2 linked regions of the Frankia casuarinae genome follow. The protein of the gene in region 1 interacts with the protein of each later gene in a pairwise test. Links are inferred from orthologs where the notes say so. Each region holds a gene or a part of one and is shown on either strand. Other genes may lie near its edges.

Region 1 (6,310 bases):
GCATATCGCCGCCTGCGGGATGCCGCTGGCACGTATCCAGGAGATTCGCGCCGCGATCGCCGCGTTTCGTGCGGCCGGTGGCACCGCCATCGCCTACGCGGACACCTTCGGGGAGTTCGGGGGCGGCACGGCGCCCTACTATCTGGCCTGCGCGTTCGACGAGATCTGGCTCGCCCCGCCCGGTGACTGCGGCCTGACCGGTCTCGGGATGGAGGCGCCGTTCCTGCGGGGAGCGCTCGACCGGCTCGGTATCTCCGTCGAGATCGGCCAGCGGTACGAGTACAAGAACGCCGTCAACACGCTGGTGGAGCGGGACTTCACCCCGGCGCACCTGGAGGCGGTCAGCCGGATCATCGAGTCCAGCTCTGACCAGATCGTGGCCGGCATCGCCGAGGGACGCGGGCTGTCCACCGACCGGGTTCGGCGTCTGATCGATCTCGGACCGCTGGCCGGGTCCGTCGCGCTCGACACCGGTCTCGTCGACCGTCTCGGCTACCGCGACGAGGTGTACGCGGCGGCACGGGAACGGGTGACGCGGGGGCCGTCGGCCGGATTCGGGGGTGACGGGGAGGGCGCGGGCCGGGAGGATGCGCGCCGCGGGTCCGGCGCGGAGCCGGTTTTGATGTACGCCTCCGCCTACCGGCGGTCCGCCGAGCGGCGGGAGAAGTTCCCGGCGCTTCGCGTGGCGGCGCTGGCGGCCGGCGGTCCGGCGGCTTTCTTCTTCCGCGAGGTTCCCGATGATCGGGACGGCTCCCGTCCCGACGGCGCCGGGGAGGCCCACCTCCACCCGGACGAGGCCGCGGGCAGCGGGACGAGTGCGCTGGCCCCCTCCGTGACGGCGCCACATCGAGACCCGAAGAAGTCGGTCATCGCGCTCATCCATGGGACCGGGCCGGTCGTCCTCGGACACGGTGCCCCGGGTCCGTTCTCCGGGCCGGTGCTCGCAGCGGAGGCCACCGCGGCGGCCTTCCGTTCCGCCGCGCGTGATCCCGCGGTGGCGGCGGCGGTGTTCCGGGTGAGCAGCCCTGGGGGTTCCTACGTCGCCTCCGACCTGGTCCGCCGGGAGGCCGAGCGGTTCCGGGCCAGCGGCCGGCCGCTGATCGTCTCGATGGGTGACGTGGCGGCCTCTGGTGGCTACTTCGTCGCCCTGGCATCCGATGCGATCGTGGCGAACCCCGGCACGCTGACCGGCTCGATCGGGGTGTTCGCCGGCAAGCAGGTGATCAGCGGGCTGCTCGACAAGGTGGGAGTGGGCTTCGGTGCCGTCGCGGAGGGCGAGCATGCGCTGATGATGTCGCCGCGGCGGCCCTTCACCCCGGGGGAGCGGGAGAAACTGGAGGAGTTCCTGGACCGGGTCTACGCCGACTTCGTTGACAAGGTGGCGGTCGCTCGCGGGCTGTCCCGGGACCAGGCGCACCAGCTGGCCCGCGGCCGGGTGTGGACCGGCGCGGACGCCCATGCGCACGGCTTGGTGGACGTCCTCGGCGGGTTGGCGCAGGCGATCGAACTCGCCTGGTCGCGCGCCGGTCTGCCGGCCGGTGAGACTCCGCGGGTGCGGCTGACGCCCAAGCCGTCGGTGCTGGAACGGGTCCGGTCGCCGAAGTCCAGCGAGGACCGCGGGGCCGCCGCGTCGGTGGCCGGGTCGGTGGCCGGGTCGGTGGCCGGGTCGGTGGCCGGGTCGGTGGCCGGGTCCGCCCTGGGCCTGCTCGGCGCTGGTCCCGGTGCCGGCTTCGTCCCGGGTTGGGGGGCGCTGGCACCGCTGGCGGCGCGGCTTGGTCTGCCCTCGGCCGGTCCGCTGGTCATGCCGCCGATCGGGCGGATCGGTTAGCCGGTCCGCACCGGTGGCCCACAACGAACTCGCCGGCCTGTGGGATGCGTGACACCGCCGTCCGCGGGAGGATCGACGCCCGGGTGCCCGACGGCCAGGCAGGCGGTGAAATGACCGTCGGGTGGCCGGTGAACGGACCCGCCGCGGGTGAATGGACGCGCCGCGCCGGGCCGGGACCGGCGTCGCGTCGCCGTGGGGCGACGGTAGTCTCGCAGCGACCGGTTTCGTCCGGACGGCACCGCTCGTCCCGCGCCACGATCCGCGGCAGGCCATCAGGGTCTGCCCCGGTGGCCTGCCGCGGGGTGGTGGCTTCCGGTCACCGGCCTGTGGCGGTCCGCTGCTGCCACCGCGTCATCGTTCCGTGTCAGAGCGCATACCGGAGGTCGAAGCCGTGCCGTCTATCGAGGCCGTCGGAGCCCGCGAGATCCTTGACTCGCGCGGTAACCCCACCGTCGAGGTCGAGGTCGTCCTGGAGGACGGCACGCTGGGCCGCGCCGCGGTGCCCAGCGGGGCGAGCACCGGTGCCTTCGAGGCCGTCGAGCTGCGCGACGGGGACAACCGCTATGGCGGCAAGGGCGTGACCAAGGCCGTGGCCGCGGTGATCGACCGGATCGGTCCGGCGATCATGGAGTTGGAGGCCACCGAGCAGCGTCTTCTCGACGCGACGCTCATCGACCTCGACGGCACCCCGGGCAAGTCGGCCCTCGGCGCCAACGCCCTGCTCGGGGTCAGCCTGGCGGTGGCCAAGGCGGCGGCGGCGTCGAGCGGCCTGCCGCTGTTCCGGTACCTGGGAGGTCCGACCGCGCACCTGCTCCCGGTGCCGATGATGAACATCCTCAACGGTGGTGCGCACGCCGACACCAACGTCGACATTCAGGAGTTCATGATTGCTCCGATCGGCGCGAGCACCTTCGCCGAGTCGCTGCGCTGGGGTGCGGAAGTCTATCATGCGCTCAAGAGCGTGCTGAAGGCGCGGGGCCTGGCGACCGGCGTGGGCGACGAGGGCGGCTTCGCGCCGAGCCTGCCCACCAACCGGGAGGCTCTCGACCTCATCGCCGAGGGGATCGACAAGGCCGGCTTCGCCCTGGGGACGGACATCGCCCTGGCGTTGGACGTTGCCTCCACCGAGTTCTACGCGGACGGGTCGTACACCTTCGAGGGCAACTCGCGTAGCGCCGAGTACCTGAGCGACTACTATGCCGAGCTCGTCTCCGCCTACCCGATCGTCTCCATCGAGGACCCGCTGGCCGAGGATGACTGGGATGGCTGGGTGGCGCTCACCGAGCGGCTCGGTGGCAAGGTGCAGCTCGTCGGGGACGACTTGTTCGTGACCAACCCGGAGCGGCTGGCTCGCGGGATCGCCTTGAAGGCCGCAAACGCCCTGCTGGTGAAGGTGAACCAGATCGGCACGCTGACCGAGACGCTCGACGCGGTGAACCTGGCCCACCGTAGCGGCTACCGGGCAATGATGTCCCACCGGTCCGGCGAGACCGAGGACACCACCATCGCCGACCTCGCCGTCGCGGTCGACTGCGGTCAGATCAAGACCGGCGCCCCGGCGCGCTCGGAGCGGGTCGCGAAGTACAATCAGCTGCTGCGCATCGAGGAGGAACTCGACGACGCGGCCCGGTACGCGGGCGCCGCCGCGTTCCCCCGCCGCAGGCAAGCCGGCTGATCCCATGCCGCCGCGGAACACCGCGCTGACCACGAGGGCGACCCTGCTCGCCGTCGTGATCTGCGTGCTGGTCCTGACCCTCGCCTATCCGCTGCGGCTGTACCTGCAGCAGCAGGCCAAGCTCTCCGAGCTGAGCCGGACCAACGCGCAGGCCCAGGCGAGGGTCAACGAGCTGCGGGCGACGGTCGAGCGCTACGACGACCAGGCCTGGGTCGAGGACGAGGCGCGCCGTCGGCTGCATTACGTCAAGCCCGGTGAGCGGGCGTACCTGATGCCGATCAAACCGGCACCCACCAAGGACGGCGACGAGACCCGCGGCGGGTCGTCCGGGGGCTCGGCCTGGTACGCCCGACTCTGGTCGGAGATCTCGACGCCGTAGCGGTCACGGGGCGGGAGCCCCGACCCCGGTGCGGCGAAGGAACGGGCTTGGCGGACGGTGATGACGGCGATGACGGCGAGGGGGTGAGTATGGCACCGGCGGTGACGGCCGAGGATCTCGAGATCGTGCGCCGTCAGCTCTCCCGCGAGCCGCGAGCCGTCCTCGCGGTGGCCCATCGCTGCTCGTGCGGTCTTCCCGACGTGGTCGAGACCGCACCGCGGCTTGCCGGCGGCACCCCCTTCCCGACCCTGTACTACCTCACCTGCCCCCGGGCTGCGTCGGCGATCTCGCGGCTGGAGGGGGTCGGGGTGATGCGCGAGATGACAGCCCGGCTGGCGGAGGATCCGCGGCTCGCCGCCGCCTACGCCGTCGCCCACCGGGACTACCTCGCCCGGCGCGACGCGCACGAGGTGCTGCCCGCCGCTCCGAGCGCGGGTGGCATGCCCGATCGGGTCAAGTGCCTGCACGTCCTCGTAGCGCACAGTCTCGCCGTGGGTCCGGGAGTCAATCCGTTCGGTGACGAGGCCCTTGCGGCTGTTCCCGACTGGGGTCGGCGGGGGCCGTGCGTGGCCGGTGGCCGATGTCCGGGCGTTGACGAGGCCGAGGCGCCCGGACCCGCCCCGGGCGGCGGGGCGGCGGGCGACGGACCGACCGGCAGTCGTTCGACAGGGGATCCGGCAGGGGACCCGACGGGGGATCCGAAAGAGATCCGATAGGGGATTTGACCGGGGAGGAGAGACCGTGAGTCGGGTCGCCGCGATCGACTGTGGAACCAACTCGATCCGTCTGCTGGTGGCGGACGTCGAGGGATCGACCCTGCACGAGCTGACCCGCCAGATGGAGATCGTCCGGCTGGGGGCCGGGGTCGACCGGACCGGTGAGCTCGCGCCGGAGGCGCTCGCCCGCACCTTCACCGCGCTGCGGGACTATGCCGAGCAGATCGAGCGGCTGGGAGCCTCACGGGTGCGGATGGTCGCCACGAGCGCGACCCGCGACGCGCGCAACCGCCATGAGCTCGTCGCCGGGGTCCGCGCGATCCTCGGTGTGGACCCCGAGGTGATCAGCGGGAACGAGGAGGCGGCCCTGTCCTTCGGCGGCGCCATCGGTGACCTCGTCGGCCGAGCCGGTTCGTTTGACGCCGGTTCGTTCGACGCCAGTTCGTCTGCCGGTTCGGTCGAGGGCGCGCCGACGGGGCCGGTCGCCACGCCGATCCTGCTCGCCGACATCGGCGGCGGCTCGACCGAACTCGTCCTCGGGGACGTGAGCGGGGTGCGGGCCGCCCGTTCGGTGAACGTCGGATGCGTGCGGCTGGCGGAGCGGCACCTGCACGATGATCCGCCGACCGGCGCGCAGGCCGCGGCGATCGTCGCCGACGTGCACGCGGCACTCGACCTCGCCGCCCGTACCGTGCCCCTGACCGAGGCGGCGACGCTGGTCGGCGTCGCGGGGACCGTCACCACGGTCGCCGCCCTCGCGGCTGATCTCCCCGAGTACGACCCGACCCGCATCCACCTGTCCGTGACGACGGCGGAGCAGGTCGCGCAGGTCACGGACCGGCTGCTGAGGATGACGCACGACCAGCGCGCGGCCCTGCCGGTGATGCACCCGGGTCGGGTGGACGTCATCGCCGCCGGCGCGCTCGTGCTGCGCACCCTGGTCGAGCGAACGGGCGCCGCGGCGGTGGTGGCAAGCGAACGCGACATCCTCGATGGGATAGCGCTGGCCCTGGCCGCCGCGCCGGGCGCCCCGGCCACCGGGCCCGGGCGGGCGGCGCCGCCCGTCACCGCCGGCCCGTCGGTATGAGGACCAGCTGTAGGAGGACCGGTGGGGCGGGGTGACGGACGGGACGGGTGACCCGGTGCGGTCAGGGGGCCCGGTGCGGTCAGGGGGTCCGGTGCGACCGGGAAGCGGTTGGCCGGGGGACCTCGCCGCCGCCGACACACCGGTCGCAGCCACGCCGGGCGAGGTCCGCGCGTTGGCCGCCGACGCGACGGGCACCCGGGAGCTCGATGCCCGGATGTCCGTCTGCCGGGCCTGCCCGCGCCTGGTCACCTGGCGGGAAGAAGTCGCGGCGGTGCGGCGGGCGGCCTTCGCCGAGCAGGCCTACTGGGGGCGTCCGGTGCCCTCGTTCGGCCCGGGCGACGCCCGGATCCTCGTCATCGGTCTGGCGCCCGCGGCCCACGGAGGGAACCGCACCGGACGCATCTTCACCGGGGACCGCAGCGGCGACTGGCTGTTTGCCTCGTTGCACCGCGTCGGGCTGGCGGCGCTGCCGACCTCGGTGTCCGCCGGGGACGGTCAGCGTCTGACGGCCACGCGCATCGTCGCCGTCGTCCGTTGCGCTCCGCCCGCGAACAAGCCGACCACTACGGAGCGTGACACCTGTCGGCCCTGGTTGGTGCGTGACCTGGAGCTTGTCCGGTCCACC
Region 2 (6,501 bases), 910 kb from region 1 along the record:
GATCGTCGCACGGCGGAGGAACTGGGGCGGGCCTTTCCGGGCGTTCCGGTCCGCACCTCCGGCCGGGGCGGGGTGCTCGCCACCGTGCCCGCAGAACCGGCCCTTGTCATCTCGACCCCGGGGGCGGAGCCCGTGGCGGACGGCGGCTACGGGGCGGTGCTGCTCCTCGACGGCTGGGCTCTGCTGGGCCGTCCCGACCTGCGCGCGGGGGAGGAGACTCTGCGCCGGTGGACCGCCGCCGCCGCGCTCGCCCGGCCCGCCGCTCGCGGGGGGCGGGTCATCGTCGCGGCCGATGCCGGACTAGGGCCGGTCCAGGCGCTCGTCCGTTGGGATCCCGGCACGTTCGTTGCCCGGGAAGCCGACGAGCGGGCGGAGCTGGGGTTCCCGCCGGCGACCCGGATGGCGTCCGTAGCGGGCACCGCCGCGGCGGTCGCGGAGCTGCTGGCCGCCGTCGAGCTTCCCGACGGCGCCGATGTGCTCGGGCCGGTACCGCTGCCCCCCGCACCGTCCGCGCGGGCCGTTCCCGACGGCGCGAACCAGGGCGATTCGTCTGCCGTGGGTGCCGGGCGGCGCGGCCCCGACGGCGCCACCTCCGGCCCCGAGGAGATCGAACGGGTCCTGATCCGGGTCCGGCGCGAGCGCGGTGCGGCCCTCGCGGCCTCGCTGCGATCCGCTCGCGGCGTCCTCGCGACCCGGCGAACCACCGGCCGGTTACGGATCCAGCTCGATCCCCTGATCCTCGGGTAGCGCCGGCATGGTCTGGTTCGCACCGCATGGCGTGGCCCCGCATACCACGGCCCGGGTACGCGTCATGGATCATGATCTTCGGCCGCGGGCCCGGTCCGGACCGCGGCCGTCCGCCACCTCCGAGCGTCGGCGGGGTACGGTCGTCGGCGGCGACAGGCCTGTGGACGTCAGCCCATACTCCCCGGCCGGAGAACGGCGGGATGCTCCCGGCCCGGTCGGACACCTCGGATCGATGACCCCCGGAGACGGTCACGGCGTCGGCAATGACGTCGCGACGGATCGGTGCTTCGCGTATGCGTCTTGTTTTCGCCGGTACCCCGGCGGTGGCTCTGCCCAGCCTGCGGGCGTTGATCGACAGCCCGCGCCATGACGTGGTCGCGGTTGTCACCCGGCCCGATCGGCCCTCCGGGCGGGGGCGGAAGGTGAAGCCGCCCCCCGTCCACGTCCTGGCCGACGAGGCCGGCATCCCGGTGCTCAGCCCGGACCGGCCCCGGGACCCGGAGTTCCTGGCCACGCTCGCTGGCCTCGCGCCCGACTGCTGCCCGGTGGTGGCCTACGGCGCGTTGCTACCGCCCGCGGCGCTCGCCATTCCCCGCCACGGTTGGGTGAACCTGCACTTCTCCCTGCTGCCGGCCTACCGCGGGGCGGCTCCGGTGCAGCGCACCCTGCTCGCCGGGGACGACCTGACCGGCGCGAGCGTCTTCCAGATCGAACCGGCGATGGACTCCGGTCCGGTCTACGGTGTCCTCACCGAGCGGGTTCGGCCGACGGACACCTCCGGTGACCTGCTGGACCGGCTCGCCGAGGCCGGCGCCGGGCTGCTGGTCGCGGTGATGGACGGCATCGCCGACGGGACGGTGCGGCCCGTGGCCCAGCCCGCCGAGGGGATCTCCTTCGCGCCGAAGCTGACCGCCGAGGAGGCCCGGATCGACTGGACGAAGCCGGCGATCGCGGTGGATCGGCTGGCGAGGGCCGCCACTCCCGCGCCGGGAGCCTGGACGACGTTTCGCGACCGGCGGCTCAAGATCGGTCCGGTGCGCCTCGGTGCGGTGTCCGGTCGGCCGGCCGGGCCGGTAGCGCTGCCCGCCGGGCTGCCGGCGGGGGGGCTGCCGGCGGGGCAGATCATGGTGCTCCCCGGCGGGGACGTGGCGGTCGGCACGGGCACGAGCCCGGTGCTCCTCGGTGAGGTGCGTCCCGAGGGGCGAGGCCCGATGGCGGCCGCGGCCTGGGCCCGCGGGGTCCGGATCGCCAAGGGGGAGACCCTCGGCGCGATCGGCGCGATGCCGGTCAGTGGAGGAACGTCGTGAGATCGGCCGGTTCGCCGGGCACCCGTGGGCCCCGGCCAGCGTCAAGCGTCGACCGGCCGCGGTTGCTGGCCTGGGAGGTGCTGCGGGCGGTGGACGAGCGCGGCTCCTACGCCAACCTGCTGCTGCCGTCCCTGTTGGCGGGCAGCGGGCTGTCCGCCCGGGACCGCGGGTTCGTCACGGAGCTCGCCTACGGCTCCCTGCGTGCGCAGGGCACCCTCGACGGGGTGCTCGACACGGCGACGAGTCGACCCGTCCACACCATCGACCCGCCGGTGCGCGACGCGCTGCGCCTGGGCGCCTACCAGCTGCTGCGGACCAGGGTCCCGGCCCACGCGGCCGTGGCCAGCACCGTCGAGCTGGTCCGCACGACGAGTGGCGAGCGCCCGGTCCGCTTCGCGAACGCCGTGCTGCGTCGGGTGGCCGCCCGGGTGGCCGAGACCGGCGGCGATCTCGCCACGATGCTGTCCGCACCGCGGTTCGACGTCGACCCTGTCGGTCACCTGGCGGTCGTGACGACGCATCCCCGCTGGATCGTCGAGGTCGTCGCGGAGGCCCTGGCCGGCGACCTCACGGCGACCCGCGCCGCGCTGGAGGCAGACGACGTCCGACCCGCGGTACACCTGGTCGCCCGTCCGGGCCGGGTCGACCGTGACCGGCTGCTCGCCGAGGCCGCGCAGGCAGGTCTGACCGCCCGAGTCGGCCCCTACTCGCCGTATGCGGTACGCCTCGACGGCGGGGACCCGGCGGGGTTGCCCGCCGTGGCCGCGGGCGCGGCCGCCGTGCAGGACGAGGGCAGCCAGCTCGTCACCCTGGCCCTGGCCCGCGCGGCGACGGTGGGCCGTGACCTCGGGCTGACCGTCGACCTGTGCGCGGGCCCCGGCGGGAAGGCGGCCCTGCTCGCCGCGCTGCTCGGCGGCTCCGCCCCATCGGACGGGCCGGGTCTGCCGGACAGGCCGGGTCCACCGGACAGGCCGGCCCTGATCGCGGTCGAGCCCCGGGCGACCCGGGCGGCCATGGTGGCCCGGTCCCTGGGCGACGCGGCGCGGGCCTGGACGGTGCGCGCCGACGGCCGGGCGGTGCCGCTGCGGCCCGATGGAGCCGACCGGGTGCTGGTCGACGTCCCCTGCACCGGCCTCGGAGCACTGCGGCGCCGGCCGGAGGCCCGGTGGCGGCGGACCTCGGCCGATGTGGCCGCGCTCGTCCCGCTCCAGCGTGCGCTGCTCGTCGCCGCGCTCGACCTGGTCCGCCCGGGCGGGGTGGTGGCGTACGCGACCTGTTCCCCGCACCCGGCCGAGACCGTCGAGGTGGTGCGTGGCGTGGCCGGACAACGCGCCGACACCTCCATCCTCGATGCCCGCCTGACCCTGCCGGAGGTCGACCGGCTCGGTGACGGCCCGTTCGTCCAGCTCTGGCCGCATCTCCATGGCACGGATGCGATGTTCGTCGCCCTGCTGCGCCGGGTCGACAGCTGAGGCGTCGGACCCGGGAGCCGATACCCTCGCGAAATGGCCACCGCGCAGATCTACCCCAGCCTGCTCGCCGCCGACTTCGGCCGGATCGCCGACGCGGCCCTGGCGGTCGAGGGGCAGGCCGACTGGCTGCACGTCGACGTGATGGACTACCACTTCGTCCCGAACCTGGCGTTCGCGCCGGACACGGTGACGGCCCTGCGCGCGGTGACGGATACTCCGCTTGACTGCCATCTCATGATCGACGATCCCGACCGCTGGGCGGCCGGGTACGCCGAGCGCGGCGCGGCGAACGTCACCATTCACGCCGAGGCCGTGTCCGACCTGCCCCGCACCACCAGGGCGATCCGGGCGGCCGGGGCCCGCACCGGCCTCGCTGTGAAGCCGAACACCCCGGTCGAGCACTATCTCGACGACCTGCACCGGTTCGACCTGCTGCTGCTGATGACCATCGAGCCGGGTTTCGGCGGTCAGACGTTCATGACCGAGGTGTTGCCGAAGATCGAGGCCGCCCGGCGCCTGCTCGACGCCCGTGGGCTGGACCTGTGGCTGCAGATCGACGGCGGGGTCAACGCCGGGACGATCGAGCGGGCCGCGGTGGCGGGTGTGGACGTGTTCGTCGCCGGCACGGCCGTCTTCGGGGCGGCCGATCCGGGCCAGGCCGTCGAGCGGCTGCGTGAGCAGGCGCTGCGGGCGGCGCCCCGGCTGTCCCCGCCCGCGCCACGCTCGGCGGTCGGGCCGGCGTGACCGCGTCCGGTGGCTTCACCGGCGTCCGGCGGCTTCATATGCCAGACTTGAGGCAGTACAACCAGCAGCACGCGCGCTCCGGGGTCGGTGAAATTCCGAACCGGCGGTGACAGTCCGCGACCCGTCCGCAGGTACTGGGACGGCTGACCCGGTGGAATTCCGGGACCGACGGTGAAAGTCCGGATGGGAGGACGCGCGCGGGCCGAGTGCCCGCGGTGGTCGTTGACCGCTCGCGGGCGCGTGTCGGCGTGAGCGTGCCGGCGTGGTCCCGCGTGGTTTTTCCTCGCCCAGGGTGCGGGTGCCCGGGAGCGAGGGGCACGGGTCGGATGTTTACCGGCATCGTTGAAGAACTTGGCGTGGTGACCGCGGTGGATGCGCGGTCGGAGTCGGCGGCACTCACCATCGCCTGTCAGACGGTTCTGGGTGATGTGAGTCACGGCGCGTCCATCGCCGTCAACGGTGTCTGTCTCACGGTGACTTCCTTCGCCCGCCCGGGGCTCGACGGGGGCGCCGAGACCGGTACGGCCGGCGGCCCACCCGGCCCACCCGGCCCACCCGGCACAACGGACGGCCCGTCGGCGTTCACTGCTGACGTGATGCGAGAGACGCTGGTGCGTTCCTCTCTTGGGAAGCTCGCCGTCGGTGACCGGGTGAATCTCGAACGTCCCGTCCGGCTGGCGGACCGGCTGGGAGGCCACCTGGTCCAGGGGCACGTCGACGGCGTCGGCACGGTCCTCGACCGGCAGCCCGGTGAGGGCTGGGAGTTCGTGCGCGTCGCGCTCCCCGAGGGGCTCGACCGCTACCTCGTGGCGAAGGGCTCGGTGACGGTGGACGGGGTGAGCCTGACCGTCGTCGACATCTCGCCGGCCGGTGGCGACTCACCGGCCACCTTCACGGTCAGCCTGATCCCCACCACGCTCGAACTGACCACGCTGGGTCGCCGTGCGCCGGGTTCCCTGGTCAACATCGAGGTCGACGTGCTGGCCAAGTACGTCGAGAAGCTGCATGCCGGCCCCATCGAACCGAACGGACGACACCGATGACGACATCCGCGGCCGGCGCCTCCTCGACGGCCACCCTTCCCGCCGGTGCCCTTCCCGCCGGCTACGCCGACGTGCGGTTCGCCGCCATCGAGGACGCGCTCGCCGAGATCGCCGCCGGCCGCCCGCTCGTCGTCGTCGACGACGCCGACCGGGAGAACGAGGGTGATCTGATCTTCGCGGCGGAGGCCGCGACACCCGAGCTGGTCGCGTTCATGACGCGGTACACCTCCGGTGTGATCTGCGTGCCGATGGACGCCGCCGACACCGACCGGCTCGAACTGGACCAGATGGTCCCGCACAACACGGAGCGGATGGGCACCGCGTTCACCATCACCGTGGACGCCCGCGACGGCGTCTCCACCGGGATCTCCGCCGCCGACCGGGCCCGCACCATCCGGTTGCTGGCCGACCCGCGGACCACGCCCGGCGACCTGAGCCGGCCGGGCCACATCTTCCCGCTGCGGGCCAAGGACGGCGGGGTGCTGCGCCGCCCCGGCCACACCGAGGCCGCGGTCGACCTGGCCCGGCTCGCCGGGCTGCGGCCGGCCGGTGCGATCTGCGAGATCGTGAACGACGACGGGACGATGGCCCGGCTTCCCCGGCTCGCCGAGTTCGCCCGCGAGCACGGGCTGCTGCTGATCTCCATCGCCGATCTCATCGCTTACCGTCGGCGGACCGAGAAGCAGGTGGTGCGGGTCGCGGAGGCGTCGCTTCCGACGCGTTACGGGGCGTTCCGGGCGGTCGGGTTCCGCAACATCCTCGACGGCGTCGAACACATCGCGCTGATCCGCGGCGAGCTCGGTGACGGCGCGGACGTGCTGGTCCGGGTGCACAGCGAATGCCTCACCGGGGACGTCTTCGGCTCCCGGCGCTGCGACTGCGGAACCCAGCTCGACGCGGCACTGCGCATAATCGCGACCGAGGGACGCGGAGTGGTGCTCTACATGCGGGGCCACGAGGGCCGGGGCATCGGCCTGATGCACAAGCTGCGGGCCTACCAGCTGCAGGACGCCGGCCACGACACCGTCGACGCCAACCTCGCGCTGGGTCTGCCGGCCGACGCCCGTGACTACGGCACCGGGGCCCAGATCCTGGTCGACCTCGGCGTGCGCGGCATCCGGCTGCTGTCCAACAATCCGACGAAGCGGGCCGGGCTGGAGGGCTACGGCCTGCGCATCGTCGAACTCA

What was found.
Region 2: the proteins of eno (region 1) and rpe interact in binary tests that used the Escherichia coli proteins (3 or more experiments, as listed by UniProt). The link is inferred for Frankia casuarinae from one-to-one orthologs.

The regions. Positions count from the first base shown.
Region 1 is NC_007777.1:4,687,642-4,693,951, reverse strand. What follows is about bases 1,564-4,361. They hold eno (phosphopyruvate hydratase), read left to right. Parts: upstream 1,564-2,219; coding sequence 2,220-3,503; downstream 3,504-4,361. Other genes in these bases: FRANCCI3_RS19785 (DUF501 domain-containing protein), read left to right, coding at 3,972-4,361; FRANCCI3_RS19790 (FtsB family cell division protein), read left to right, coding at 3,508-3,882; FRANCCI3_RS19800 (S49 family peptidase), read left to right, coding at 1,564-1,828. Outside these bases: more of FRANCCI3_RS19800, read left to right, coding at 1-1,563; more of FRANCCI3_RS19785, read left to right, coding at 4,362-4,598; FRANCCI3_RS19780 (Ppx/GppA family phosphatase), read left to right, coding at 4,624-5,685; FRANCCI3_RS19775 (uracil-DNA glycosylase), read left to right, coding at 5,777-6,310. UniProt on the Escherichia coli protein: Catalyzes the reversible conversion of 2-phosphoglycerate (2-PG) into phosphoenolpyruvate (PEP). It is essential for the degradation of carbohydrates via glycolysis.
Region 2 is NC_007777.1:3,775,364-3,781,864, reverse strand. The notes cover bases 2,426-5,414. They hold rpe (ribulose-phosphate 3-epimerase), read left to right. Parts: upstream 2,426-3,559; coding sequence 3,560-4,270; downstream 4,271-5,414. Other genes in these bases: FRANCCI3_RS16035 (bifunctional 3,4-dihydroxy-2-butanone-4-phosphate synthase/GTP cyclohydrolase II), read left to right, coding at 5,310-5,414; FRANCCI3_RS16040 (riboflavin synthase), read left to right, coding at 4,597-5,313; FRANCCI3_RS16050 (RsmB/NOP family class I SAM-dependent RNA methyltransferase), read left to right, coding at 2,426-3,526. Also shown: FRANCCI3_RS16060 (primosomal protein N'), read left to right, coding at 1-747; fmt (methionyl-tRNA formyltransferase), read left to right, coding at 1,041-2,054; more of FRANCCI3_RS16050, read left to right, coding at 2,051-2,425; more of FRANCCI3_RS16035, read left to right, coding at 5,415-6,501. UniProt on the Escherichia coli protein: Catalyzes the reversible epimerization of D-ribulose 5-phosphate to D-xylulose 5-phosphate.